DNA from 3 places in the Roseateles sp. FW305-36 genome. Region 1 is predicted to be linked to each of the others. Evidence: predicted binding sites of a transcription regulator. Region 1 holds the regulator's gene; each other region holds the start of a gene.

Region 1 (9,704 bases):
CGTTCAGCGACAGCTTGCCGGTGCTCTGAGCGTAGGCCGCCAGCGTGGCCGTGAAGGTCTTGCTCACCGAGCCGATCTCGAACAGCGTGGTGTCCGTGACGGGCGCCGGGGCCTGCTTCGACGTGACGCCGAAGTTGAAGACGTAGGCGCGGCCGTCGACGGTCAGCGCCGCGGCCATGCCGGGGATGTCATGGCGTGCCATCACTGGAAGGATGGCGGCTTCAACGGCTGCGCGGACGCGGCCATCGTCGATGGCGTGCGCCGCGACGGGCACCAGCAACGCGCAGAGGACGAGCGACGTCCTCGTGAAGTGCTGCATGAGCCTCACCCGGGCTGGAACAATGTGGCCAGACGTCGCACGGCGTCTTCGGTCTGGGCTCGGTCGGGCGTGAGGTCGGCGTTGCCGAAGTCGTGCTCGCCCATGGCGGCGACCAGCAGCCCGTCGCGGCGCGGCAGCACGACGAGGTTGTGGCCGCGGTAGATCAGCGCGTAGTCCACCTCGGGCTGGGGAATGAGGCGCGCCGTCTGGCCGCGCACCGGCGTCATGCTGGCATCGTTCAACAGCTTGCGGGCGCCGTCCCCCATGCAGTTGACGACGGCGCGCTCCGGCAGCCTGGCGAAGTCGCGCGGCTGGTGGAATTCGCGCTGCACCAGCTCGCCGCCATCGCGGGCGAAGTCGTCCAGCAGCAGGCGCTGGTAGGCCGGGATGTTGAAGACGAGTTGGGTGAAGCGGCGCACATGCGGTTTGCGGAAGGGGTGCTCGTCGGCCGCGAGTTCCTTGCCATGCGGCCGCAGGTCGGCAATGCGCGAGGACAGCTCGGGATAGTCGGGCTCGCTGCCGTGGGCGGCGTAGCTGGGCAGGGGCTGGTCGAAGCCTTCGTCGGCGACCACATAGCCGTCATGCCATTCGACCGGGCCCGACGGCAGGCCGAGATAGCTTTGGTGCACCTTGAAGGAGGCGCGCGCCATGGCTTCCCAGTCCGCCGTCCAGGCCTCGCTGGCGTGTGCTTCGGTGACGATGCGCGAGTCCGGCGTCCACAGCCCCGTCGCCGCCGAGGAGTGCACGCGCGGCGGGCGGTCCTTCGCATAGAGCCTGACCTTGTAGCCGGCCTGCTGGGCGGTGCGGGCCGTCGTCAGGCCGATGGCGCCGCAGCCGACGACGGCGATGCGCTCGCCCGGGCGCGCGCCGCTGGCCTGGATCAGCGCCAGAGCTCGTTGCGCCGAACCCCAGGACAGCGACCAGCCGCTGCCGCCATGGCCGTAGTGGTGGACCAGCGTCTTGCCGAAGCGTTTCTCGGCCTCGATGCGCGGACCCTGGGCGCGAAAGGGACGGATGCCGACGGCGATGTCGACGATGCGGTCGACGCTGGCGCGCATGGCGGCCGGCCGGCGTGGTGCCGCGAAGTCGAGGGCCAGGGCGGGCAGCGCGAACGCGACGCTGCCGGTCGCGAGCAGGTGGCGGCGCTGCACGATCAGGAGGCCTGCTTGGTCAGTGACTTGCGGATCAGCGCCGCGTCGCGCAGGCGATTGGCCGAGCCGTCGGCGTCCAGCAGCACGACGGTGACCGGGCGCTTGCCATTGAGGATGCGCATGGCCAGGCAGCGGCCGGCTTCCTCGGTGTAGCCGGTCTTGGACACGCGGATGTTCCAGCCCTTGGCGCCCACCAGCCGATTGGTGTTGCGCAGTTCGCGGGTACGGCCGTCGACCGGCACCTTGGCCTTCTTGACGCTGGTGATGCGTTCGATCTCGCCATAACGCGCCGCGGCGGCGGTTACGGCGGCCATCTCGGTGGCCGTCGAGGTGTTGGCGGGCGACAGGCCGGTCGGGTCGGTGATGGCCGTGTGCTTCAGGCCCAGGGCGTGGATCTTGGTCTGCATGGCCTTCACGAAGCCGGCCTCGCCACCCGGGTAGGTGCGGGCCAGCGCCGCGGCGGCACGGTTCTCGGATTCCATCAGCGCCATCTCCAGCGCGGCCTGGCGGCTCATCTGCGTGCCGACGCGCACGCGGGACTTGCTGTGCTTCAGCGTGTCGACGTCGTCATTGGTGATGCGCAGCTTCTCGTTCGGGTCGAGCTTGGCGTCCAGCACCACCATCGCCGTCAGCAGCTTGGTCAGCGAGGCGATGGGCACGACGGCGTCGGCGTCGCGGGCCATCAGCACCTTGCCGGTGGCGTCATCGATGACGACGACATGCTTGGCATTGACGGGAAGCCGCAGTTGCTGGGCCGGCGGCATCTCATCGGCAGCCGTCGTGGCCTGGGTGACCGGCGCCGGCGCCTCGACGGGGTCGCGGCCCTTGGCCTGCACGACGAAGCTGGTGGCCGCGATCAGCAGGGCCGGCAGGGCCAGTTTCCAGCCGGTGGCCTGGGGACGGGGGGCGAGCAGGCGCTCGATGCGGGCCAGCAGGTCACCGCCGCGGGCGGCCTGGGCGAGGGATGAGGTCATGGGAGCTTGATCCAGTTCAGAGAGTGCATGCAGGGCAACGGCCAAGCGGCGGGAGTCACCGATGAGTTCGGCCGAGATTTCGTCGGCCACCATTTCGCGCTCATGGCGCATGCGGGCCGAGAGCCACCAGACCACGGGGTGGAAGAAGAGCAGGGCCTCTACGGCGCTCTGCAAAAGGTTGGCGAGATAGTCCCAGCGCCGCACATGGGCGAGCTCGTGGGCGAGCAGGGCTTCCAGCAGGTCGACCGGCAGCTTGCTCAGCAGTGCGGCGGGCAGCAGCACGCAGGGCCTCAGCGCGCCCAGGGCGATGGGGCCGGCCAGCTCGGGCAGGAGGCGCAGGCTGACGGCGCGCTTCAGTCCCAGGCGGCGGGCGAGGGCATCGAGCCGCGCCTGCCACTCGGCCGGCGCCGGCGTGCTGCGCCGCCGTGCGCGCCCCACCCAGGCCAGGCCCAGCGCAACGCGGGCCAACATCAGCGTGGTGCCCAGGGCCCAAGCGGTGACCAGGGCCGGCATCTGTTCGGCCAGAGGCGACAGTTCGCCGATGAACTCCGCATCGGCCGGCGCCAGGTCAAGGCACTGGGCCAGCGGCAGGCCGAGGCAAAGGCCCAGGCCGGCGGCGCATACCGCGTAGCGCCAGCGCGCCGAGGCGCCGCGCATCAGGGCCAGCAGCGCAGCGGCGGCGACGCCGACGATGGCGCCCTGCCATAGGAAGTTCACGAGGGCCCAGCCCCAGGCATTCATGGCGAGGTCCAGATTCATTGGTGCACCCTTCGGCCTGCGGCCTGTACCGCCAGGCGGGAGCGAACTTGCTTGGGACGGCCCGGCGCGGCGTTCATGCGGTCTTGTCTCCGTTGCCGCCGAGCAGCTGACGGATCTCCGCGCGTTCCTTGGCGTTGACGTGGTTCTTCAGCGCGGCAAGCACCAAGGCCTTTCCCGAGCCGGCAAAGGCCTTGGCGATGAAATCCTTCATCAGCGATTGCTGCAGCTTGTCCTGGGCATGGACGGGGGCGTAGAGCTGCGGGCGCTGGCTCTCGTCGCGGCTCAGCAGGCCCTTGCCGTGCATGACCTGCAACTGGCGCAGCACGGTGGCATAGCTCGCGTCCGGGCGCTCGGGCAGCAGGGCCTCGTGCACGGCCTTGGCGTCGGCCGGCCCGAGGCGCCACAGCACCTGCAACAGATCCAGCTCGGCCGCCGTCGGTTTGGCGGAGGGTGTCGAGTTCATGTGTTCAGAATATCTGTTCTAGAACTCAATGTCTAGAACAAACATTCTGAAACTAGCGAGCGTCCAATTCGCGGTGGCGCTTCAGCACGTGGCCATGATGGCCGAACTGGCGCGCCAGCATCTCCACCAGATAGACCGAGCGATGCTGGCCGCCGGTGCAGCCGATGGCGACGGTCAGGTAGCTGCGCTGGTCAGCCGCGAAGTTGGGCAGCCAGCGCGACAGGAAGCCGGCGATCTGGCCCATCATCAGGCCCACCTCGGGCTGGGCCGCCAGATAGGCCGCCACCGGTGCATCGCGGCCCGTCAAGGGACGCAGCTCACGGTCGTAATAGGGATTGGGCAGCACGCGCACGTCGAAGACGAAGTCGGCGTCGCTGGGCACGCCATGCTTGAAGGCGAAGCTCTCGAAGACGAGGGTGAGCTTGGCGCCGGCATTGGGCCCGACGAGATCGCTCAGCCAGGCGCGCAACTGGGCGGGGCGCAACTGGCTGGTGTCGATGACGGTGGAATCGGCCTTGAGGCCGTAAAGCAGCTCGCGCTCCAGCTTGATGGCGTCCAGCAGCAGGCGGTGGCCGTCCTCGGCCACGCCATCCAGGTTGCCGAAGCCGGTGTCGCGGTCCTCGCGCAGCGGATGGGGGCGGCGCGTTTCCGAGAAACGCCGCATCAGCGCCTCGTTGCTGGCGTCCAGGAAGATGGAGCGCACCGGCACGCCGGTGGCGCGCAGGTCTTTCAGCAGCGGCAGCAGCATCGGCAGCGAACTCGCCGAGCGCACGTCCACGGCGATGGCGACGCGGCGCTCGCCGCGCTGTTGCTCCAGGCGCAGGAAGTCCAGCAGCAGCTCGGCAGGCAGGTTGTCGACGCAGAAATAACCCGCGTCCTCCAGCGCATGCATGGCCACCGACTTGCCGCCGCCGGACATGCCGGTCAGCAGCACCACGTCGCCCTGCAGGTCGGTGTCCATGTTCATGACTTCGCCTTCTTCGGCTTGGCCGTGGACGCGTCCAGCATCTCCTGCGCATGCGCGAGGCTGGTGGACGACAGGCGTTCCCCGCCCAGCATGCGGGCGACCTCGGCCACGCGGGCCTCGCCGGAGACCGGATTGACCGAGCTGACCGTGGTGCCGCCCTGCAAGGCCTTGGCGACGACGAGATGGCGGTCGGCGCAGGCGGCGACCTGGGGCAGGTGGGTGACGGCCAGCACCTGGCGTTGCCCGTCGGCCGAATGACCGAGCTGCTTCATCAAGCGGCCCACGGTCTCGGCGACCGCGCCGCCGATGCCGACGTCGATCTCGTCGAAGATCAGCGTGCCCGGCGCATTGCCGGTGGCCGCTTGGCTGGTGGTCACGGCGATGGCCAGCGCGATGCGCGACAGTTCGCCGCCCGAGGCCACCTTGGCCAGTGGCCGCGGCGTGCTGCCGGCGTGGCCGGCGACGAGGAATTCGGCGGATTCGAGGCCGAAGCTCTGCGGGCCTTCGGTGGCATTCAGCGCGATGTCGAACTGGCCACCAGCCATGCCGAGCTGTTGCATGGCCGCGGTGACGGCCGAGGCCAGCAGGGGCGCGGCCTTCTTGCGGGCGCGGCTGGCGGCCTGGGCTTCGCTGTCGAAGGCCTTGCGCGCGGCGGCCAAGGCTGCTTCGAGCTGGGCCGTGTCGCTGGCGGCATCGAGTGCGGCGAGTTCTGCGCGCCATTGCGCCAGCAGGGCCGGCAGCTCCTGCGGCTGGCGGCGGTAGCGGCGCGACAGCGTCATCCAGGCCGACACGCGCTCGTCCAGCTCGGCCAACCGGGCCGGGTCGAGGTCGGTCTTGTGCAGATAGGCCGACAGCGTGTGGCTGGCGTCCTGCAACTGGGCCTGCACGTCGCGCAGGGCCTGCACGGCGGGCAGCAGGCGGGCGTCATGGTCGAGCACGCGCTCGAGCTGATCCAGCGCGCCGCCGGCCAGCGACTGGGCGCTGGGCTCGGCTTCGTCCAATGCATCCAGGGCCGACTTGGCCGCGTCGATGAGGGACTGGCCGTGCGACAGCCGCTCGTGCTCGGCGTTCAGCTCCGTCCACTCGCCCTCGGCGGGCGCGAGGCCGTCGAGCTCGCCGATCTGCCAGGCCAGGCGTTCGCGTTCGCGCTGGGCTTCGGCCTGCAGGCCCTGGGCCCTGGCCAGGGCTTCCGAGGCCTGCTTCCAGGCGGCGTGGGCGCGGACCAGCGGCGCCGTGTCCAGGCCGGCAAAGCCGTCGAGCAGCTCGCGCACCGAGGCCGGGCGCGTCAGGCCCTGCCAGGCGTGCTGGCCGTGGATGTCGAGCAGGTGGTCGGCGAGTTCGCGCAGCTGGGTCAGCGTAGCCGAGCCACCGTTGATCCAGGCGCGGCTCTTGCCCGCGGCGTCGATGACCCGGCGCAGCAGCAGCGTGTCTTCACTGTCGAAGCCGGCTTCGTCCAGCCAGGCGCGCAGATGGGGCGGGGTGTCGAACTCGGCGCAGATCTCGGTCTTGGCGGCGCCTTCGCGCACCACGCCGGCCTCGCCACGGCCGCCCAGGGCCAGCTGCAGGGCGTCGATGAGGATGGACTTGCCGGCGCCGGTCTCGCCGGTCAGCACGGCAAAGCCGGGCTCGAAGTCGAGCTCCAGCGCGGGGACGATGACGAAATCCTTCAGGCTCAGGTGCCGCAGCATGGGTCAGGCTCTAACTAAACATACCAACGCAGTTTGCGTCTCAGGGTCGCGTAATAGCTCCAGCCCTTGGGGTGCAGGAAACGCACCTGGTGCTGGCTGCGCCGCACGGTGATGGTGTCGCCGTGCAGCAGGCTGGCGAGGCTTTGCATGTCGAAGTTCACCGAGGCATCGCGCCCGGCCACGATCTCCATGCGCACCTCGCCCAGGTCGGGCAGCACGATGGGCCGGTTGGACAGGGTGTGGGGCGCGATCGGCACGATCAGCCAGCCGGCGATGCTGGGGTGCAGGATGGGCCCGCCGGCCGACAGCGCATAAGCCGTGGAGCCCGTGGGCGAGGCCACGATGAGGCCGTCGGCGCGCATGTTGGCGACGAACTGATCGCCGACGTTGACCTTCAGCTCCACCATGCCGGAGGTGCCGCCGCGGCTGACGACCACGTCGTTCAGTGCCAGGCCGGAGAAGATGGACTCGCCGTCGCGCCAGACCCCGCCTTCCAGCATGGCCCGGGGCTCCACCTCGTAGTCGCCTGCCAGCACCGGCGCCAATGACTCGCGCCAGCGTTCGATGGGAATGTCGGTGATGAATCCCAGCCGGCCCTGGTTGATGCCCACCAGCGGGATGCCGTGGCGGGCCATGTCGCGGGCGAAGCCCAGCATGGTGCCGTCGCCGCCGATGACGACCGCCAGGTCGCATTGCCGGCCGAGTTCGTCGTTGGACAGGGCGTCGTAGTCTGTCAGGCCGGTGTTGAGCGCGGTGGCCGCCTCCAGCGAGACGTCCAGGCCCTGGCTGCACAAAAATTGGGCAATCTCTTGCAGCACCGGCTTGATGCCTGGCGCTTGATGCTTGCCCACGATGGCGACATGTCTGAAGCGCTCGGCCATGCGGCAAATTACACCACAGGGGGTTTGCATATCCGGGGTGGAACAGCGCTGTCCATAGAATGCAGGAATGCTCGACGAGCGATCCAAATCCCTGCTGAAAACCCTGGTCGAACGGTATATCGCCGACGGCCAGCCGGTCGGCTCGCGCACGCTGTCCAAAGCCTCGGGCCTGGAGCTCAGCCCCGCGACCATCCGCAACGTGATGGCCGACCTGGAAGAGCTCGGCCTCATCGCCAGCCCGCACACCAGCGCCGGCCGCATTCCCACGGCGCGCGGCTACCGCCTTTTCGTCGACACCATGCTGACGGCCCAGCCCGGCCTGATCGGCGTGGAGACGGCCCAGTTGCAGCCCGACCAGCCCCAGCGCGTCATCGCCAGCGCGGCGCAGATGCTGTCCAACCTGTCGAGCTTCGTCGGCGTCGTCACCTCGCCCAAGAAGCCCAGCGTCTTCCACCACATCGAATTCCTGCGCCTGGGCGAGCGGCGCGTCCTCGTCATCCTCGTCTCGCCCGACGGCGACGTGCAGAACCGCGTCATCTTCACCGCCCAGGACCTCAGCCAGGGCGAACTGCAGGAGGCCAGCAACCGCCTGAACGCCGGCTATGCGGGCCTGACGCTGGAGGCCGTGCGCGAGCGCCTGCGCCATGAGGTCGACGCGCTGCGCGGCGAGATCGCCGGCCTGATGAGCGCGGCCGTGCAGGTCGGCAGCGAAGCCATGCAACAGCAGGAAGAGCGCGTCGTCGTCTCGGGCGAGCGCAACCTGCTGACCGTGCAGGACTTCAGCCACGACATGGGCAGCCTGCGCCGGCTCTTCGACCTGTTCGAGCAGAAGACTCAGCTGATGCGCCTGCTGGACAACTCCAGCCGCGCCGAGGGCGTGCGCATCTACATCGGCGGCGAGAGCCAGGTCGTGCCCTACGAGGAGCTGTCCATCGTCAGCGCGCCCTACGAGGTCGACGGCCAGGTGGTCGGCACCCTGGGCGTCATCGGCCCCACGCGGATGGCCTACGACCGCATGATCCAGATCGTCGACATCACGTCGCGGATGGTGGGGCAGGCGCTGAGCCAGCGCTGAGTGCGCCGTTCCGGCGCTGACTAGAATGCGCGCCTCCTCTCCGGGGGCCGTTAGCTCAGTTGGTCAGAGCAGAGGACTCATAATCCTTTGGTCATTGGTTCAAGTCCAATACGGCCTACCAATAAAATCAATAGGTTAGATTCGAATCTTGGCAGGCGCTTTGGTGCCTGTGTCAACGAAGTGTCAACGCCTGGGTTTGGAGACGCGTCAAGCTGCGCCGTCCTTAGTCGTGCCGTCCGAGATGTTGTCCTGATGTCCGTTGCAGGCTGGTCAGAGTCATTCGCGCCTGACAGGCTGAGCGACCGCCGCGATCATCAGCGGCCGTTCGACTGTCAGCGGCACGCAGGGCCGCTGCACCTCGGAGACCGGTCGTTCGACAGCCAGGGCGGCACTCCAAGATCGAACGTCCGGTCCGACGCGGCGCGGCCGGACGGAACGACGCCGTGCAAACGTCTGCAGGACCAGTCTGGGCACCGGAAAGCCGTCATCGCTTAAACATTCAGCGAAGACCGGGCCGGGTCCTAGTCGGGCTGTCGACGTGCCAGAGACTTCGCCATCGCTGGGCCAGCGAAGCGAGCAATGATCGATTCCAGTGTGCCGTCGGCACGCATGCTTTTCATCGCAGCGTGGATCCTTTCCGCGTCTGCTGCGGCTACCCGGCTGCGTGAAAGAACCAGGCCGAGGACTGCGTTATCGCCGGGCGCTATGTCGAGCATCTGCACTTTGCCGCCGAGATGATTTCGCTCCAGCAGGGGCGGCCAAACAAGGGGCTGCGTCAGAAAGGCGCTCACGCGTCCTGCGGCAAACACCCGGGCCAGAACCTCCAGGTCGGCCACAACGTCAACACGCCCTTCGCGCTGCAGCGTGGCAATCCATGGGTCAATCGTGTCACCGTGAACGAAGCCCTTGACGACCCCGAGGCGAAGGGTCTTGTCAGCCGAGAAATCCTGCCGCGTCTTGATCCTGGAGGCCAGTTCGTTCCTGACGACAAGATAGTTGCGATTGTTGAAGATATATGGAATGAATAAGGCGAACTTCTGGCGCTGTGGCGTCTCAATGCCAGACACGGTCATGTCCAACTGCCCGCTTTCGAGTGCCGACCAAGTTCGCACTCGGGAATCCAGGAAGAGCACCAGGATGCATCCGGTTCGCCTGGCCAACTCTTCGACGACGCCCCTGTCGATACCTGTGTATTCATCGGTTGAGTCCTTGAAATACAACAGGCCGGTCTCATAGAAGGCCACCTGGTAGGGGCCGCAGGTAAACGGTTGGGCCGACGATCCAGCGCTTGCGAAAATTCCCCCGGCCACGAGCACAACCCACGTCTTCAAAGAGTTGACCATTGCGGTTCTCCTCACGCCATTGCCCCTGCCGATGATGAACATGCAGCCCGACAAAAATGAAAAATCAGCCGTCGCCGATGGCCA
Region 2 (9,704 bases), on a different contig from region 1:
CCACCCCCATCACGCTGGCCCTGATCGGCCAGCCGCGCTCGGCCTGGGCCACGCGGCGCTTCAGTGTCGGCCTGCCCATGTTGCTGACCACGCTGGTGGTGGGCCTGGGCGTGGCCGCCACCATGGAGTGGGACCACCAGCGCAATCGCGCCGACTTCGCGCGCGACGCCACCGGCGCTGCCCAGGACCTGGCGGGCCGGCTGCGCGAGCCGCTGCTGATGCTGGAAGGCGTGCATGGCCTCGTCAAGGTGAAGCCGCGACCGACGCGCGAGGAATTCGTGCGCGCCACCCGCGGCTTCCTGACCGAAGAAAGCCCGCTGATCGCGCTGGGCCTGACCTTGCGGGTCGCTCGTGAGGATGTCGACCGCTTCAACGCGGCCGCTGCAGCCGACTTCCCGGGCGGCTACCAGGCCCGTGATCGACTGCGCGCCGGCGATCTGCGTCCGCCGCTGGACGAGGACATGCTGGCCATCCGCCTCATCGAGCCGCTGTCACGCAATGCCGGTGCCCTCGGCGTCAATGTGCGCACCATCCCCGGCGCCCGCGCGGCCATCGAGCAGGCCGCGGCCGTCGGTCGGCCGGTCGCCTCGGCCGGCTTCCAGCTGTCGCAGGACAAGGAGGCCGCCGTCGGCGTGGTCGTCTACCAGCCGCTCTACCGCGGCAATGCCGCGCCGGACGCGCAGGCCCTGGACGGCGTCGTCTTCGCGACGCTGAGGCCGGACCTGCTGCTGTCGCGGCTGGCCGCGGGCTGGCCGGAGCACCTGGCGGCCTGTCTCGTCGACATGGAACCCGGTGCCGTGTATCCGCGCCTGGGCGGCCGCATCGGCTGCGAGGCGGTGCAGCGCGGCGACGATGCTCGCCTGCCGCTGGTCAAGATGCCGCTGGAGTTCGGCGGCCGGCAGTGGGAGGTGCGCATCTACGACCTGCCGGGCCTGGTGCAGGCGCCGGGCCGCAGCTGGGCCTTCGCCCTCGTCGGTCTGCTGGCCACCGCCATGGTGGGCGCGCTGCTGCTGCTGATGTCGGGCCGGACCCAGCATGTGGAAGCCCTGGTGCGCGAGCGCACGGCGGCCCTGGAGCGCGAGGTGGCCAACCGTGCCCTGGGCGAGCGCGCGCTGAGCCAGAGCGAGCAGCGCTTTCACAGCATCTTCGAGAACGCGCCCATCGGCATCGCCTTCACCGACCTCAATGGCGGCTTCCAGGAAGTCAACGCGCATTTCTGCGGCCTCGTCGGCTACTCGGCCGCCGCCTTGCTGGGCAAGCGATCCATCGACGTGACCCACGCCGATGACCGCCGCGAGGACATCCGCCTGGCGCGCCGGCTGATGCGCGGCGAGATCCCCTACTACCGCCGGCTCAAGCGCTATATCCGCCCGGACGGCAGCACCGCCCATGCGCGCGTGCTGGTGAGCCTGCTGCGCGGCGCGGATGGCCGGCCGCACCGCCTGGTGGGCGTCGTGGAAGACATCACCGACCAGCTGCGCATCGAGGAACTGGATCGCGCCCGCGAAGCTGCCGAGGCCGCCAACCAGGCCAAGAACGAGTTCCTGTCGCGCATGAGCCATGAGCTGCGCACGCCGATGAACGCCATCCTCGGCTTCACCCAGCTGATGCAGATGGACGCGACGGAGCCGCTGCCGCCCGGGCAGCGCGGCCGCGCCCAGCAGATCGCCCAGGCCGGCTGGCATCTGCTGGAGATGATCAACGACACCCTGGACCTGTCGCGCATCGAGGCCGGCTCGCTGCGTCTGGAGCCGGCCCTGCTCGAGTTGCCCCCCCTGCTGGCCCGTGCCGTGGCCCTGGTGCAGGGTCAGGCGGCCGAGCGCGGCTTGGGCCTCAGCCAGCGCGTCGACCCGGCGGCGGTGCGTCTGGTCGGCGACCCCACGCGGGTGACGCAGATCCTGACCAACCTGCTCAGCAACGCCGTCAAGTACAACCGCCCGAACGGCAGCGTCAACATCGTGGCGACCAGTCCCGAGTCGGGCTGGGTGGAGATCGCCGTGCGCGACACCGGCCTGGGCCTGACCGAAGAACAGCACGCCGCCCTCTTCCAGCCCTTCAATCGTCTGGGCCGCGAGCGCAGCGGCCTGCCAGGCACCGGCATCGGCCTCGTCATCAGCCAGCGCCTGGCCGAGATGATGGGTGGCAGCCTGCGCGCCGAACAGCAGCCGGACGGCCCGGGCGCCTGCTTCGTGCTGCGCCTGCCCGCCAGCGGTGCCGCGGTTGCCCTGCCGCAGGAGGCCGCACCGCACGAGCCCACGCCCCCGCGCGTCGGACCGCGGCGGCGCCTGCTCTATGTGGAGGACAACCCCCTCAACGCCGAAGTCATGCGCGGCATCCTGGAGCAGCGCCCGGGCATCGAGCTGGAGATCGCGTCGACGGTCGAGGCCGGCCTGCGCGCCCTGCGCGAACGGCCACCTGCCCTGCTGCTGCTGGACTGGCAACTGCCCGACGGCGACGGCCTGACCCTGCTGAGCCGCATGCGCGATCTGGGCGCCACGCTGCCACCGGTCGTCGTCGTGTCGGCCAACGCCCAGCCCGAGCAGATCGCCGCGGCCCAGGTGGCGGGCGCCCGGCACTATCTGACCAAGCCGCTGGACGTGCGTGAATTGCTTGCCCTGGTCGACGAATTGTTGGTTTCGGCAGGTGGTGCGGAACGGGCAGAATGAGGGTCCAGTTCCCCATTTGCAGCAGCGCCCGATGAGCTCTACCGACCTCGTTCCCAGCACCGGTGCCCAGGCCGTGCAGGCTCTGGCTCGCACCGATGGCCGCCAGTTCCTGACCTTCCGCATCGGCGAGGAGGAATACGGCCTGGACATCCTGCGCGTGCAGGAAATCCGCTCCTACGAGCCGCCCACCCGGGTCGCCAACGCCCCCGCCTTCGTCAAGGGCGTCGTCAACCTGCGCGGCGTCATCGTGCCCATCCTGGACATGCGCATCCGCCTGGGCCAGGCCAGCGAATACAACGCCTTCACCGTCGTCATCGTGCTGAATGTGGCGGGCCGCGTCGTCGGCGTCGTCGTGGATTCGGTGTCCGACGTGCTGGAACTCAGCGCCGAGGCGATCAAGCCCCGCCCCGAAGTGGCCGCCGCCCTGGACGCCCGCTTCATCACCGGCCTGGGCAAGATCGGCGAACGCCTGCTGATCCTGCTGGACATCGAGGCCATGATCAAAAGCCCGGATTTCGGGCTGGTGGACTAGCGGCAGGCGATCGCAAGTTAGCGATCGCTGACTGTTTCACCGTTGGAAATACTGCATTCCAGCCGATGCGCCGTCATTCTTAGCACTCACCAAACCAGAGTGCTAATATCTTGTCCATCGCGGCATCCCTCGCCGCGGTTTAGCAAGGATTCATGACGATGTCCGCCTCTTCTGCCATTGCCGTCCGCGACCCCTGGGCCCTGGTGCCCTCGCTGGGCAATCTGGACGCCTACATCTCTGCCGTCAACCGCCTGCCGCTGCTGACGGCCGAGGAAGAAGGAAGCGCCGCGCGCAGCCTGCGCGACAAGGGCGACCTCGAAGCCGCCGGCCGCATGGTGCTGTCGCATCTGCGCCTGGTGGTCTCCATCTCGCGCCAGTACGTCGGCTACGGCCTGCCCCAGGGCGACCTGATCCAGGAAGGCAATGTCGGCCTGATGAAGGCCGTCAAGCGCTTCGACCCGGACCAGGGCGTGCGCCTGGTCAGCTACGCCATGCACTGGATCAAGGCCGAGATCCACGAGTACATCCTGAAGAACTGGCGCATGGTCAAGGTCGCGACGACCAAGGCCCAGCGCAAGTTGTTCTTCAACCTGCGCTCGATGAAGCACCAGCTCAAGGCCGACCAGGCCGATGGCCAGACGCATCGCAACACACTGAGCGAAGCCGAACTGGCCCATGTGGCCAGCACGCTGAACGTCAAGCGCGAGGAAGTGCTGGAGATGGAGACCCGGCTGTCGGGCGGCGACGTGGCCCTGGAGCCGCAGACCGACGACGACGGCGAGAGCTTCGCCCCCATCGCCTACCTGGCCGACGAGAGCCACGAACCCACCCGTGTCATCGAGGCGCGCTCGCGTGACGCCCTGGCCGGCGACGGCATCCAGCGTGCGCTGGAAGTGCTGGACCCGCGCAGCCGCCGCATCGTCGAAGAGCGCTGGCTGAAGGTCAACGACGACACCTCGGGCGGCATGACGCTGCACGAGCTGGCGGCCGAGTACGGCGTGTCGGCCGAGCGCATCCGCCAGATCGAGGTGGCGGCGATGAAGAAGATGAAGAAAGCGCTGACCGAAGCCGCCTGATCCCTCGAGCCCTCGCATGCAAAAGGCCCTTCGGGGCCTTTTTTCATGGGGTGCTCGCGACGCAACGCCCGTTGCAGGCCATCTCGAAACTCAGGGGACGCCAGCAATCAACCCGAGCGTCGGCTAGCTACTTCGGGGCCGCCATCGCGTCGAGCACCTTCCTCGTGACGTCGACCGCCGCACTACGGAACGGTGCGTTGTCCTGCAGGATCAGATCGTATTTCTCGGTCTCGAAGACCTGCTTGACGGCCTTGTCAAACCTGTCCTTGACCACGCGCTGCTCCTCCTGCTGGCGCCGCTCGGCGTCCTCCTGGAATTCGCGGCTCCTGCGCTCCAATTCACGCTTCTGGTTCGCGAGGTCCCGATTGCGACGGCCGCGTTCCTCTTCGGAAAGCACAGCCCCGTCCTTGTCCAACTTCTCGCTCGCCTCGCGCAGCCTGGCTTCCAGTCGCTGCAGTTCCTTGGTACGGCCGCCAAACTCGCTCTCCAGCCGCGCACCCGCGGCCTTGGACGGGGCAGACTCCTGCAGCACCTGCTGCACGTCGACAAAACCGATCTTCAGCGGCTCTGCTGCTGCACCCGTCATCGCCCCCAGGAGGCCGACTGCGGCGATGGTGATGGCTGTTTTCATATTCACTTTCGAACTCTCTGCGGCGTACGCCGCGCACTTCAAGACGGTTTCCTGGTTTCAGCCAGCAGCAGCTTGATGTCGTCGGCCAGCGGCTGGGCGCCGGCGCCGTAGCGGGCGTAGACGCGCACGCGGCCTTCGGTGTCGAAGATGAAGCTCGCGGCCGTGTGGTCCATGGTGTAGGTCTCGGGCGTCTTGCCCGGCACCTTTGCGAAGAAGACCTTGAACTCCTTGGCGGCGGCCTGGGTCTGCTCCTCGCTGCCGCGCAGGCCCACGAAGCTGGGATCGAAGCTGGCCAGGTAGGCCTTCAACAGCTGGGCGGTGTCGCGCTCGGGGTCGATGGTGACGAAGACGCCCTGCACCTTGTCGCCATCGGCGCCCAGGCCGCGCTTGACCTCGGCCACCTCGGCCATGGTTGTCGGGCAGACGTCGGGGCACTGGGTGTAGCCGAAGAACACCACCAGCACCTTGCCCTTGAAGTCGGCCAGGGAACGGGCGCGGCCGTCCTGGTCGGTCAGGTTGAGCTGCCGGGCGTACTCCGCTCCGGTCAGGTCGATGCCCTTGAAGGCCGGCTTGTCGGGACTGGACTTCTGACAGGCGGCCAGCAGCACCATGGCGGAGGCGGCCAGCGCGGCCAGTGCGAAGCGACGGGTGTTCATGCGATGTAGTGGTCGATCAACAGGGCCGCGAAGAGCAGCGACAGATACCAGATGGAGAACCAGAAGGTCCGGCGCGCCAGCATCTCGGAATAGGCCCGCCACAGCCGGAAGCCATAGGCGCAGAAGCCCAGGCCCAGGCCGACGGCGGCGCACAGGTAGAACCAGCCGCTCATGCCGGTCAGGAAGGGCAGCAGCGTCGCCGCCAGCAGCACCCAGGTGTAGAGCAGGATCTGCAGCCGCGTGTAGTCGTTGCCGTGGGTGACCGGCAGCATGGGCAGGCCTGCGCGGGCGTAGTCCTCGGCGCGGTACAGGGCCAGGGCCCAGAAGTGCGGCGGCGTCCACAGGAAGATGATGAGGCAGAGCAGCCAGGCCTCGAAGCCCACGTCGCCGCGCATGGCGGCCCAGCCCAGCACCGGCGGCATGGCGCCCGAGGCACCGCCGATGACGATGTTCTGCGGTGTCGTCGGCTTGAGGATGACGGTGTAGATGACGGCATAGCCGACGAAGGTGGCGAAGGTCAGCCACATCGTCAGCAGGTTGACGTAGAGGCCCAGGATGGCCATGCCGATGCCGCACAGCAGGGCCGAGAAGGCCAGGGTCTGCGGACGGCTCAATTCGCCCTTGGCGGTGGCGCGCCAGGCGGTGCGCTTCATGCGCGCGTCGATGCCGTCCTCGATGAGGCAGTTGAAAGCCGCGGCCGCGCCGGCGACCAGCCAGATGCCGGCGACGGCGGCCAACATGGTCAGGGCCTGCGGCAGGTCGGGCAGGCCGGGCACGGCCAGGGCCATGCCGATGGCGGCGCAGAAGACGATGAGCTGGACGACGCGCGGCTTGGTCAGCTGGTAGAACTGCTGCCAGCGCGGGCTGTGCACCAGGGCGCTGGCGGTGGACGTGGAAGCCATGATCAGGATCCGATGCGCTTCATGCGCGCGAGCAAAGTGGTGAGCAGGGCCAGCAGCATGGCGGCGCCTGCAGTGTGGGCCAGGGCCGCGACGATGGGCCAGTCGAGCACGACGTTGGACAGGCCCGAGGCCAACTGCCAGCCTGCGGCGGCAAGCAGCCAGCGTGTCCAGGCCGGCGCCGGACGGCGCAGCGCCCAGGCCAGCCCGATGATGGCCGAGAAGACGAAGGCGGCACCGATGCGGTGGGCCATGTGGATGGCGGCCAGCGCCTCGAAGCCGAGATAGCCCCCGTCGGCACGCTGGCCCAGTTCGCGCCAGAGCTGGAAGCCCTGGGCGAAGTCCAGATGCGGCCACCACTGGCCGCCATGGCAGGTGGGGAACTCGTCACAGGCCAGCACGGCGTAGTTGGTGCTGACCCAGCCGCCGAGCGCGACCTGCATCAAGGCCAGCAGCAGCACGATGACCACGCCGGCACGCAGCGCGCGGGAAGCTTTTATGGGCTGGGGCTCGCAGGCTTCGCGCTGCCAGGCCAGCAGCATCAGCAGGCCCAGGCCGAACAGCAGATGCAGGGTGACGATGGCCGGGAAGAGCTTCATGGTGACCGTCAGCGCCCCGAAAGCGCCCTGCACGCAGACCCACAAAAGCGTCAGCGTCGGCAGCCAGGGCGACGGGGCTGCTTCCCCGTCATGGCGCTTGAGCCGCCAGCTCAGCACGGTCATGACGAGGATGAGCAAGCCCACGCCGCTGGCGAGATAGCGATGGACCATCTCGATCCAGGCCTTGCCATGCGTGACCGGGCCGGTGGGCATGGCCGTCTGCGCCGCCTGGATGTGCTCGTGCGCACCCACGGGGCTGGCGGCGCTGTAGCAGCCGGGCCAGTCGGGGCAACCCAGGCCGGAGTCGGTCAGGCGGGTGAAGGCGCCGAAGACGATGAGGTCGAAGGTCAGGAACAGGGTCAGCAGCGTCAGCGCGCGCAGGCGACCGGCGGGCGTGCTGGCACGCGAACGCTGGCGCCACCAGATCAGCGGGCCGAGGGCCACCGCGCCGCCGATGGCGGCGACCTGGCCCAGGGGCAGCAGCAACTCGTTCATCGACCAGCCGTATCCCAACTGGCGCTGGCACGCAGCAGCTTGTCGAGGTCCGCCTTGAGCTTCTTGGGCTCGGGCTCGGCGGGGGCGCGCTCCATCCAGCGGTTCATCGGGTCGATGACATAGAAATGGTCGGCCAGCACCTTGCCGGCGGCCGGCTTCAGCCAGGCCTCCAAGCGGTCCTGGGGCACGCGCAGCACGGTGACCTCGGCCCCCTTCTGGCTGACGGCCGCCATGACCTCGGCGCGCGGCGTGCCGTTGTCGGGGATCAACCAGAGCTTGTCGACGCGGGCGCGTTCCTTGCCCAGCATCTCGCGCAACTGGCGCTGCACATACAGCTGGCGCTCGCAGGCGGCCGTGCAATCCGAGCCCTGCACGATGGTGAGCAGCCATTGGCCGCGCAGCGACGCGGCCGCGACCGGCCGGCCCTGCAGATCGGTCAGCGGCAGGTCGGCGGGCATGTCGACGGCCGGCGCGATCAGCTCGCCATAGGCCGAGCCGGCAGGCTTGACGACATAGAAGGTGAAATAGGACGCCACGACCGGCGCGGCGCACATGGCCATCACCAGCAGCATCTTCCAGCGGCCGGAGCTCTGGCGCGTTGCCGTGCGCGGATCGGGCAGGCTGTGCACCGCAAAGCTCAGCGGTTCAGGGCTGCTGTCGGCGGAGGCGGGGACGGATGAGTTGGAACCAGACATAGAGACCGACGATCAGCGCGCAGAGCGCGAACCATTGAAAGGCATAGCCATAGTGTTTCTGCAGACCGAGGTCGGGCGCCGGCCAGTGGCGCAGCAGCGTGTCGTCGGATGCATCCGCCGCCGTCTGCACGACGGTCAGCGGCAGCAGCTTCAGGCCGGACTCGACGGCGAAGGCCGCAGGATCGAGATTTTGCCGGATAGCTCCGGCCGAACCCGCACCGAGCTCATAAAGCCGCGAGGGCGAGGCCGCCAGCCGCCCTTCGACCGTGACCTCGCCCGTGGGCGTGGCCAGTGGCGGCAGCTGGGTGCGGTCGAGCTGGTTGCGCGGCGCCCAGCCGCGCTGCACCAGGATGACTTCGTCGCGCCCCGCCAAACGCAGCGGCGTGACGACGAAGAAGCCGGTGTGGCCGTCCATGGGCCGGTTGTCCAGCCAGACCGTGCGCTCGGCCAGCCAGCTGCCGCGCAGGGCCACGCGGCGGTGCAGCTGCCCTGCCCCACCCAGCTGGGCATTGGCGAGAGCGGGCTTGCCGGCCTCGGCCTCGATGGCGGCCTGCAGCGCGATCTTCTGCGCAGCACGGTCCAGCTGCCAAAGCCCCAGGCGCGCCGTCAGCGCCGCCCCCAACAGCGCCGCCAGCAGCACCAGCCAGCGCCTGCCGGTCATGCGACCCCTCGCGGCGGATAATTCGACACCATGAAATTCGTGATCCTGATCGCCTTCATAGCCATCCTCGGTGCGCTCGCTGCAGCCGGCTTCTTCATGCTGCGCAAGGGCGGCAACAAGAAGAGCCCCAACATGGCCCGGGCACTGGCGGTGCGGGTCGCCGTGTCGGTGACGCTCTTCCTCGTCATCCTGCTGAGCTGGAAGATGGGCTGGATACAGCCGACCGGCCTGCCGATCAAATCCTAGCCTGCATGAAAAAAGCGCCGCGACTGCGGCGCTTTCTCTTTGGGCGACCGTCAGGTCACATCCAGTAGACGACGATGTACAGGCCCAGCCAGACCACGTCGACGAAGTGCCAGTACCAGGCGGCGCCTTCGAAGCCGAAGTGGCGCTCGGGCGTGAAGTGGCCCTTCATCAGGCGGATGGTGATGAACAGCAGCATCAGGGCGCCCACGCAGACGTGGAAGCCGTGGAAGCCGGTCAGCATGAAGAAGGTCGAGCCGTAGATGCCGGAGTTCAGCTTGAGGTTGAGCTCGGTGTAGGCGTGGTGGTATTCGTAGGCCTGGAAGCCGACGAAGGTCATGCCCAGCAGCACGGTGATCCACATCCAGGCGATGGTCTTGGCGCGGTTGCCGGCGATCAGCGCGTGGTGGGCGATGGTCAGCGTGACGCCCGAGGTCAGCAGCAGGGCCGTGTTGATCGTCGGGATGGGCCAGGGGCCCATGGTGCTGAAGGCCTCGACGGTACCGGCAGGCGCAGCGGTGAAGCCGGCCGCGGTGCTCGGCCAGATGGCC
Region 3 (9,704 bases), on a different contig from region 1:
GTCAGCGGCGGGATGACGATGCGAAACGCCATCGGCAGCAGCACGAAGCGATAGGTCTGCGGCAGGGTCATGCCGACGGCCAGGCCCGCATAGCGCTGGCCGCGCGGCAGGGTCTGGATGCCGGCCTTGACCTGCTCGCCGATACGCGCACTGGTGAAGAAGCCCAGGGCAAAGACGATGAGGACCGACGGCGGCAGGGCCTCACGCAGCACCGGGAACAGCGCCGGGATGACGTGGTACCAGAGGAAGACCTGCACCAGCAGCGGGATGTTGCGGAACAGCTCCGTCCATGCCTCGCCGAAGCGCGCCAGCCATTTGTTGGGCGCCGTGCGGATGATGCCGATCAGCGAGCCGACGACCAGCGCCAGCAGCAGGGCCAGCAGCGAAACCGTCAGCGTCCAGCCCCAGGCGCTCAACATCCACTGCAGATAGGTCTGCTCCTTGCCGCCCGGGCCGAAGCAGCCGGCGACGGCCTCCCCGGTGGCGGTGTCATTGCAGTAGAACTGCCAATCCCAACTCATGGGCCTCTCCTCAAGCCTCTTGTCTAAAGCAAAGCGGGTGCCAGGCACCCGCTTTGCGGCCTTTCAGATCACTGCGCGAATCACTTCTTCGCGTAGTCTTCCATCGGCTTGTCGTTCGGGTTGGCCCAGGCGTCCTTGGTCGCGGCGGACAGCGGCAGGCCGATCTTGGTGTTGGTCGGCGGGATGGGCTGCATGAACCACTTGTCGTAGATCTTGGCCATCTCGCCCGACTTCATCAGGCCCTTGATGCTGTCGTCCACGGCCTTCTTGAAGGCCGGGTCGTCCTTGCGCATCATGATGGCGATGGGCTCGACGGACAGCACCTCGCCGACGATCTTGAAATCGGCCGGATTCTTGGAGGTGGCGATGTTCTTGGCCAGGATGGAGCCGTCCATGACGAAGGCGTCGGCGCGGCCGGAGTCCAGCAGCAGGAAGCTGTCGGCGTGGTCCTTGCCGAAGACTTCCTTGAAGTCCACGCCGGTCGAACGCTCGTGCTTGCGCAGGGTCTGCACCGAGGTCGTGCCCGTCGTCGTGGCGACGGTCTTGCCGTTGAGCTGGGCGATGTTGGTGATGCCGGAATTGGCCTTCACGGCGATGCGCACTTCCTCGACATAGGTCGTCACGGCGAAGGCGACGTCCTTCTGGCGCGCCATGTTGTTGGTCGTCGAGCCGCACTCGAGATCGATGGTGCCGTTGACCGTCAGCGGGATGCGGTTGGCCGAGGTGACGGGCTGGTGCTTGACTTCCAGCTTGCCCCCGACCTGCTTGCGCAGGTCCGCGATGACGCGGTCGCAGACGTCGATGTGGTAGCCGACGTATTTGCCGTCACCGATGGTGTAGGCGAGGCCCGAGGACTCACGCACGCCCATGGTGATGACGCCGCTGTCCTTGATCTTCTTCAGCGTGTCTTCGGCATGGACGGCCGAAACGCCGGCGAACAGGGCTGCGACGAGCAGAACTTTCTTCATGGAGGCTCCAACAACAGGAAGTGGATATCGATAACAGGCGTGAGCAGACCACGCCCCAGGTTCAGCCCGAATACGGGTTTACACGATGCATGCCGAACCGGGATGAGCTCATGCCTGGGACGACAGATAGTCCCACAAAGCCAAGGAGGCAGGTTTGCTCCGGCGCGAAAGCTCGGGCTTCTCGCGGTAGATGCGCAGCTCCATGCTGACGCTGAAAGTCCCCGGCGCCGCGGCCGGCACGAGGCGGCCGCTGGCGATCTCCTTCTGCACCGAGCTGGCGGGCAGGAAGGCGAAGCCATGGCCCTCGAGCGCCATCGCCTTCAGGCCTTCGGCCATGTCGGTTTCATAAATGGCGTCGAGGTTGAGCGCGCAGTCGGCCTCCTTGACGATGAGCTCGACGAGGCGCCCCAGATAGGCACCGGAGGCATAGCTGAGGAAGGGGATCTTCTGGCCCGGCCGGCCGGGCAGGCGGAACTGCGGCTCACCCTGGCTGTCTGCCTTGGCATAGGGCGACAAGGTCTCATGACCCAGCGACACCATCTGATAGCGCTCGGGGTCCAGCTGCAGCGGCTGGCTGGCATGGTGATAGACCAGCAGCAGGTCGCAATTGCCTTCGCTGAGCTGCAGCATGGCGTCGTGCACATTGGCCGCATTGAGCCGGCACTTGATGGCGCCGAAGCCGCGGCGCAGGCCCATCAGCCAGTGCGGGAAGAAGGAGAAGGCCAGCGAGTGCGGCACGGCGAACTCGATCATGTCCTGGTCGGCCGCCTGGTGGCTGCGCAGCATGTTCCGCGTCGCCTGCAGATTGCCCAGCAGTTCGACGGCCTGGGCCAGCAGCGTGGCGCCCGCGGCCGTCAAGCGCGTCGGATAGGACGATCGGTCCACGAGGTCGACCCCAGCCCAGGCCTCCAGCGCCTGGATGCGGCGCGAGAACGCCGGCTGGGTCACGTGGCGCAGCTGGGCGGAGCGGGAAAAGCTGCGCGTCTCGGCCAAGCTGACGAAGTCTTCAAGCCATTTGGTTTCCACCGCCGGCAGTGTAGCCAAGGCATTCATTCCGGCCGTGCGTGCAGAACGACTCAGATCTGCGTGCGCGTGAGGCGCCCGATCCCCCCTAAGCGAGGCCCCCAGGTACTTGACTCCCCCCCAACTGAAGGGGAGACAGCCAGCCCGTCATGTGGGGCCTTGTTTACAGTTCGTGCCAGAACCCAACTCGAACAAACCCTGGACGGAGAACGCCATGCGTGCGATGAGCAAACTTCTGGCACTCGCCTTGACGGCCACCATGCAATCGGCGATGGCCGGCGCGGTCACCCTGAACTTCGAGGACGTGACGACCTCGGAGCTGCTGACCAACCAGTACGCATCCAAGGGCGTCACCGTGACCGGCACTGCCTGGACGGGCGTCTCCGAAGCAGGCAATTGCGGCGGCGATTTCAGCTTCCAGCGCGACAACAGCTGTGGCGCCGTGCTGATGGGCAGTTCGATGACGCTGAATGCCGTTGCCGGCCTCGGTTTCTCCGACGCCATCTCCTTCTTCTATTCGGGCAGCACGGAAACCATCAACCTGGCGGTGCATGCCTTCGACGAAAATGGCGTCGAGTTGGGCAAGCCCGGCCTGTCGGGACTGGCCGGCAAATCCTGCGGCGCCTTCTCCTTCTGCAACTGGTCTCAGGCCACCCTGACCTTCAGCGGCGTGGCCCGCACCGTCGTTTTCTCAGGCGTCGATCAATCCATCCTGATCGACGACCTCAGCTTCAAGACTGTCAACGTCGCCCCTCCCGGCCGCCTGCCCGAGCCCGCCAGCGTCGCCCTGACCCTGGCTGCCCTTGGTGGCCTCGGCTGGGTTCGCCGCCGCGCCGCGCGCTGAGCGACCCGCACCGAAAGCAAAGACCGCCCCGGCGGTCTTTTTTCATGGGGCCGCCGGCGCGTGCAGCCATCGCCGACAGGCGCAGGCGGGGCCGGCGCTTTGAAACGGTCGGGCGACGGGCCATTCCCATGATGCAGCTCTTGAATCGCCATCCTCCGTCCCTATAATGCCTCTCTGCTAGCACTCAACGCATTCGAGTGCTAACGAGATCGGGCTGACCGGTGTTGAGCTGGTGGCCCCATTTTTTCAGCGTGCCGCGACGTCACGGCCGCTCCAGTTCCAACTCTCAAGGAGATTCCATGAAGCTGCGCCCCCTGCACGATCGCGTGATCGTTCGCCGTCTGGAGCAAGAAACCAAGACCGCCTCGGGCATCGTCATCCCCGACAACGCCGCCGAGAAGCCCGATCAAGGTGAAGTCCTGGCCGTCGGCCCGGGCAAGCGCAACGACAAGGGTGAGTTCGTGGCCCTGAACATCGCCGTCGGCGACCGCGTCCTGTTCGGCAAGTACTCCGGCCAGACCGTCAAGGTCGACGGCGAAGAGCTGCTGGTCATGCGCGAAGAGGACCTCTTCGCTGTGGTGCAGAAGTAATGGCTTGCGGGACAGACCGAAGCGCGCAGCGCGAGCTCTGTCCCCAACTGATTCAGAGAATTCGACTCTGACCCCAATTTGGATATCCGGAGAATCAAATGGCAGCAAAAGACGTGATCTTTGGCGGCGAGGCTCGTGCCCGCATGGTTGAAGGCGTGAACATCCTGGCCAACGCGGTCAAGGTGACCCTGGGCCCCAAGGGCCGCAACGTGGTGCTCGAGCGCTCCTTCGGCGCCCCGACCGTGACCAAGGACGGCGTGTCCGTGGCCAAGGAAATCGAGCTCAAGGACAAGCTCCAGAACATGGGCGCCCAGATGGTCAAGGAAGTCGCTTCCAAGACCAGCGACAACGCCGGTGACGGCACCACCACCGCCACCGTGCTGGCCCAGGCCATCGTCCGCGAAGGCATGAAGTACGTGGCCGCCGGCATGAACCCGATGGACCTGAAGCGCGGCATCGACAAGGCTGTGCAAGCCCTCGTCGCCCAGCTGAAGGCGGCCTCCAAGGCCACCACGACCTCCAAGGAAATCGCCCAGGTCGGCACCATCTCCGCCAACAGCGATGCCGACGTCGGCCAGATCATCGCCAACGCGATGGACAAGGTTGGCAAGGAAGGCGTCATCACCGTTGAAGACGGCAAGAGCCTGAACAACGAGCTGGACGTCGTCGAAGGCATGCAGTTCGACCGCGGCTACCTGTCGCCCTACTTCATCAACAACCCGGAAAAGCAATCCGCCATCCTGGACAACCCCTTCGTGCTGCTGTACGACAAGAAGGTGTCCAACATCCGCGACCTGCTGCCCACGCTGGAAGCCGTCGCCAAGGCCGGCCGTCCGCTGCTGATCATTGCCGAGGAAGTCGAAGGCGAAGCCCTCGCGACCCTGGTGGTCAACACCATCCGCGGCATCCTGAAGGTTGTCGCCGTCAAGGCTCCTGGCTTCGGCGACCGCCGCAAGGCCATGCTGGAAGACATCGCCATCCTGACGGGCGGCAAGGTCATCGCCGAAGAAGTCGGCCTGTCGCTCGAGAAGGTCACGCTGGCTGACCTGGGCCAGGCCAAGCGCGTCGAAGTGGGCAAGGAAAACACCACCATCATCGATGGCGCCGGTGCTGCTGCCGACATCGAAGCCCGCGTCAAGCAAGTGCGCATCCAGATCGAGGAAGCCACCAGCGACTACGACCGCGAGAAGCTGCAAGAGCGCGTGGCCAAGCTGGCCGGCGGCGTCGCCGTCATCAAGGTCGGTGCTGCCACCGAAGTCGAGATGAAGGAAAAGAAGGCCCGCGTGGAAGACGCGCTGCACGCCACCCGTGCCGCCGTTGAAGAAGGCATCGTCGCCGGTGGCGGCGTGGCCCTGCTGCGTGCCAAGCAATCCGCTGGCGAGATCAAGGGCGACAACGCTGATCAAGACGCCGGCATCAAGCTGGTCCTGAAGGCCATCGAAGCCCCGCTGCGCGAGATCGTCTACAACGCCGGTGGCGAAGCCTCCGTCGTCGTGAACGCCGTGCTGGCCGGCAAGGGCAACTACGGCTTCAACGCCGCCAACGACACCTATGGCGACATGATCGAAATGGGCATCCTGGACCCGACCAAGGTGACGCGCACTGCCCTGCAGAACGCCGCCTCCGTCGCGTCGCTGATGCTGACGACCGAGTGCATGGTTGCCGAGGCCCCCAAGGAAGAAGCCGCCGGCGGCGGCATGCCTGGTGGCATGGGCGGCATGGGTGGCATGGGCGGCATGGACATGTAAGACATTGGGGACAGACCTGACGGGCGTACCCGCCCGGCTGCTCTGTCCCCAACTGATCGAGCATTCAAGAAAAAGGGGCTGCGCGAGCAGCCCCTTTTTTCTTGTCAGTCGCTCGTGGCCCGCGCCGCCGAGCGGGTCAGCGTGTAGGTCAGGCCGATGCCAAGGGTGGCACCGGTGGTCTGACGCACCAGCGGGCTGGCGCGGTTGGCCGCGCCAGCCACGCTGTCGACGCGGCCGATGGCGAACAGGCGCAGATCGGGCGTCAGCTGATGCGACACGCCGCCCTTGAGCCGCCACGCGATCAAGCCCGAGCGGGCCGCATAGGCCGGCCGATCCGGCAGGGCCTCGCCGGGCTCGACGGTGTAGTACATCGACCCGAGGCGGCGATCGCCAAACAGCAGGCCGGCGCTGACGCCATAGCTCCAGCCCGCCAGCTGCCGCCGCTCCAGCGACAGCTCGGGCTCCAGGCTCATGCCGCGATGGTGACGCAGGTCGCTGGCCTCGAACACGCCGCGCACCGGCACCTCGAAGCTCAGGCGGTTGGCCGCGTCGCGGCCATTCAGATACCAGCGCGCCACCGGCCCGAATTCCACCAGCGAGGGCAGGCGCGCCATGCCTTCGCGCGCCCGCAGCGACTTGCCGCCGGCGCTCAGCGAGCCCGCGAACGACACGTCCAGCTCGAAGCTCTCGGTGCGGATCGCACGCAGCCCCGCGCCCTCGTTGTCGGCCCTCAGCACCTTGCCGCGGTAGACCACATAGGGCAGCACCAGCGTGCGGCTGACCTGCTGGTCGGCGCCCGGATAGGCCTGCTGTGACAGCGTGCCCGCAGCCAGGCCGAGCTCCCACAGCGGCAGATCGGGCTTTTTCGGCGTCTGCGCATCCTGCGCATGCACAAGGGTCGCGACGCAGGCCAGGCCGAAACCGAGAACACGCTTCATGACGCGGGGACGAGTGGTGACGGCGCGCATCATGCCTGCACCAGGGTCAGCCAGTCCCGGGCAAAGCGCTCGGCATCGCACAAGGGGCTGGCGGCCATGCGCTCGCGCAGGCCGGCCCGCAGTGCCGCCAGACCGGCACGGTCACCCGCCCCTCGCACGGCGCGACGCACGAAGTCCTCCTCGTCGACCGCCACCCAGTCCTGCGCCAGACCCAGGGTCTGCAGAAAGCTCAGGCCCTGGCGCGAGATCGGCGCGGGACCCGGCAGGGTCAGCACCGGCACGCCCATCCAGAGCCCGTCCAACGTCGTCATGCCGCCGCTGTAGGGATGGGGATCGAGGGCGATGTCGACGCGTCCGAAGGCATCGAGATAGTCGGCCAGCGGCCCCGGCCCCTGCAGCTCCAGGCGGGCCGGATCGCCCGGCCAGCGCCCGAGCAGGGCCGCGCGCGCCGCCTCGTGCTGCAGGCCCGGCGCCTTCAGCAGCAGGCGGCTGCCCGGCGTCGCCGCCAGCACGCGCGCCCACAGCCCCAGCACCGCGTCGTTGAGCTTGTGCACGGCGTTGAAGCTGCCAAAGCAGACCGGCCCATCGCGCACGGTGACACCGGGCGCCTCGGCGGGCGGCGCATAGACCGTGAAGCTGTCCGGCAGGCGCAGCAGGGGCTCGACGAAGCCGGCCTCGCTGCCCGGCGGCAGCAGCCAGCGGTCGCCGATGAAGCCGTCCATCGCTTCCAGGCCGGTACTGCCGGCATAGCCGAGCCAGCTGAACTGGCGCGGTGCGGGCCGGCGCGCGAACGCGCCCAGCCGATGGCCGCCGGTGTGACCATTCAGGTCGACCAGCACGTGGATGCCGTCGGCGGCAATACGCGCGGCCAGTGTCGCGTCGTCCAACCCGCCTACGGCCGCCCAGTTCGGGACCGCGGCCCGCAACCGGGCCGCCAGCACATCGTCGACGCGCGCATTTGAATACACAAACAGTTCGCAGCGGGCCGCCAGGGCCGGCAGCCAAGCCTCGGCCAGCCGCCCGACCGGATGGCTGCGCAGATCGGCGCTGACCAGGCCGACGCGAAAGCCTCGCGACGGCATGGCCTGGCGCTGCACGCGCGACCCTCCTGCAGCACGGCCGAAATCCGCGGCCTCGGCTCGCAAGGCCACGTTCTCGTCGGTCGTGCGCTGGCGGTAGTTGCGCAACAACAGCCGGTCGCTGCGCGCGCTCAGCAGCGCTGGCTCGAGCTCGATGAGTCGTCCCAGCAAGGCATCGGCTTCGTCAAGGCGGCCGGCATGCTTCAAGGCATGGGCCAGGTTGCTCAGGGCAGGCGGTGACGAAGGCGTCGCGTCCAGCGCCTGACGGTAGGCGGTCACGGCCTCCGCCTGCCGCCCCTGCTCGGCCATCAGCCCGCCGAGATTGGCCAGCACGGCGGCGCGGCGCTCGCCGGCGAGACCCGTGGCCAGCGCCGCCACCAGCACCGCCTCGCCCCGCTGAGGCCGCAGCAGGGCGAAATTGCAGGCGGCCTCCGCATGGCCGGCATCCTGCGCCAGCACGTCCTCCCAGGCCGCCGCCGCGCCTGCCGCATCACCGCTGTCGCGCAGCAGCTGGCCCAGGGCGAAGCGCTGGCCGCCATCGGCCGGCGCGCGGGCCACGGCCTCGCGCTGCATCGCCACGGCGGCGCCCATTTCCCCCGCCGCCGTCCAGGCCGTTGCGGCATGGGCACACAAGCCGGCGTCCGTCGGCCGCGCCGCGGCGGCCTGCTCGAAGGCTCGCGCGGCGTCCGCGGCCCGACCCAGGGCCAGCAGCGCCCGGCCACGATTGCCCAAGGCCGCAATCAGGTCCGGCTGCAACCCCAGGGCCGTGTCGAAAGCAGCCAGGGCCTCGGCCGGCTGGCCCAGGGCCAGCAGTGCATTGCCCAGGTTGTTGTGGGCGCCCGACAGACGCGGCTGCAGCTTCAGCGCGCGTTCGCAGGCCGCCCGGGCTTCGGGCCAGCGCGCCCGCGACGCCAGCAGTGTACCGAGGTTGGCCGCCAACTCGGCATCGCCCGGCAGCAGGGCCAGCGCGCGCTCCAGGGCCGGCAACGCGTCCTCGCCCAGCATCTGCTGGGCCACTGACAGCGCTTTCCACAGCTGACCGTCCTGGGGCTGGACCGCCAGCAGGGTGCGAGCCCGGGCCGCCATCTCGGCGTGGCGCCCGGCCTGGAAAAGCGTGAAAAGGTCTTGAAGTGCGGCGTTTGCCATGTGATCGGGGGGTCAGTAAGAAGGGGCAACACGCCGGAACGCACCAGCCTGGCGCCGGATAATCTCATCACGCACCTCGATAGCGTCCATGCCCTTCAGCCCGCACTCCCACAATCTGCTCGACCATGCGTTGACCGAAGCCGGCCCGCTGGCCCGCGAACTGCTCAACACCGTGCAGGACGAGCTCGACGCCCAGCCCCAGCACTTCCCGCTGCGTGAGGCCTGGCGCAAGGTGCGCCCGCATTTCGCGACCGACTTCGAAGGCAAGCTCATCCAGTTGCTGCAGGCGGGCCGCCGCGGCGACGACCCTCTGCATCGCACGCCCTCCCAGCTGGGCGGACTCGAAAGCCTCAGCCTCGTCGACGAACAGCAGGCTTTGCAGGACGTCGCCATCGCCCACGTCGCCCACACGGCCGAGGAATTGAGCCGGGCCGAACTGCACCAGATCGGCAATTTCTTCGCCGCCCTGCGCGGCATTGCCCGGGCCCGCGAGCGCGACAACCCGCTGCGCCCGGCCCTGTTCGCCCATGCGCTGCACCACGCCCTGGCCTGCAGCCCCCTGGGTGCCCAGGCCCAGTACGAGTTGATGCGCGTCGCAGCCACGCCGCTGGCGCGGGCCCTGAACCGCCTCTATGTGCAGTCCTGCGCCATGCTGCACGCCGCCGACATCAGCGCCATGGTGTCGTCCCACGGTCACGCCCAGTCCGACCCGCTGGCCCACCAGCGCCTGGCCGCCGCGCGCGGCGTCAGCACGCGGGCCAGCGCGCATGCCACCTTCGACGGCCTGTCGCGCCGCGTCGACGCCGTGAACTCCCGGCCCCAGGGGCTGAGCACCCAGGGCCCGCTC

Evidence for each region. The regulator HrcA, encoded in region 1, represses chaperone genes, less so after heat shock. The targets are predictions, from matches to a motif close to TTAGCACTCNNNNNNNNNGAGTGCTAA.
Region 2: a site for HrcA is predicted at 3,278-3,304, ahead of rpoH (RNA polymerase sigma factor RpoH). Genes of this name have one in related genera too.
Region 3: a site for HrcA is predicted at 3,534-3,560, ahead of groES (co-chaperone GroES). Genes of this name have one in related genera too.

The regions. Positions count from the first base shown of each region.
Region 1 is NZ_JBYSZK010000005.1:209,287-218,990, reverse strand. Features, by position in the region: gene ampC (class C beta-lactamase) at 1-319, opposite strand, end outside; gene AC3WOE_RS11635 (FAD-dependent oxidoreductase) at 325-1,470, opposite strand; gene AC3WOE_RS11630 (M56 family metallopeptidase) at 1,473-3,203, opposite strand; gene AC3WOE_RS11625 (BlaI/MecI/CopY family transcriptional regulator) at 3,277-3,666, opposite strand; gene rapZ (RNase adapter RapZ) at 3,719-4,633, opposite strand; gene recN (DNA repair protein RecN) at 4,630-6,321, opposite strand; gene AC3WOE_RS11610 (NAD kinase) at 6,336-7,202, opposite strand; gene hrcA (heat-inducible transcriptional repressor HrcA) at 7,270-8,277, shown strand; tRNA gene AC3WOE_RS11600 (tRNA-Ile) at 8,322-8,398, shown strand; gene AC3WOE_RS11595 (substrate-binding periplasmic protein) at 8,799-9,704, opposite strand, start outside.
Region 2 is NZ_JBYSZK010000004.1:56,199-65,902, forward strand. Features, by position in the region: gene AC3WOE_RS08890 (PAS domain S-box protein) at 1-2,666, shown strand, start outside; gene AC3WOE_RS08895 (chemotaxis protein CheW) at 2,698-3,198, shown strand; gene rpoH (RNA polymerase sigma factor RpoH) at 3,357-4,274, shown strand; gene AC3WOE_RS08905 (OmpH/Skp family outer membrane protein) at 4,402-4,905, opposite strand; gene AC3WOE_RS08910 (SCO family protein) at 4,944-5,561, opposite strand; gene cyoE (heme o synthase) at 5,558-6,463, opposite strand; gene AC3WOE_RS08920 (COX15/CtaA family protein) at 6,466-7,554, opposite strand; gene AC3WOE_RS08925 (SCO family protein) at 7,551-8,249, opposite strand; gene AC3WOE_RS08930 (SURF1 family protein) at 8,200-8,910, opposite strand; gene AC3WOE_RS08935 (DUF2909 domain-containing protein) at 8,941-9,156, shown strand; gene AC3WOE_RS08940 (cytochrome c oxidase subunit 3) at 9,212-9,704, opposite strand, start outside.
Region 3 is NZ_JBYSZK010000024.1:3,254-12,957, forward strand. Features, by position in the region: gene AC3WOE_RS29120 (amino acid ABC transporter permease) at 1-521, opposite strand, end outside; gene AC3WOE_RS29125 (amino acid ABC transporter substrate-binding protein) at 602-1,489, opposite strand; gene AC3WOE_RS29130 (LysR substrate-binding domain-containing protein) at 1,598-2,515, opposite strand; gene AC3WOE_RS29135 (PEP-CTERM sorting domain-containing protein) at 2,736-3,356, shown strand; gene groES (co-chaperone GroES) at 3,656-3,946, shown strand; gene groL (chaperonin GroEL) at 4,045-5,694, shown strand; gene AC3WOE_RS29150 (MipA/OmpV family protein) at 5,799-6,632, opposite strand; gene AC3WOE_RS29155 (O-linked N-acetylglucosamine transferase, SPINDLY family protein) at 6,662-8,857, opposite strand; gene AC3WOE_RS29160 (DUF1631 family protein) at 8,946-9,704, shown strand, end outside.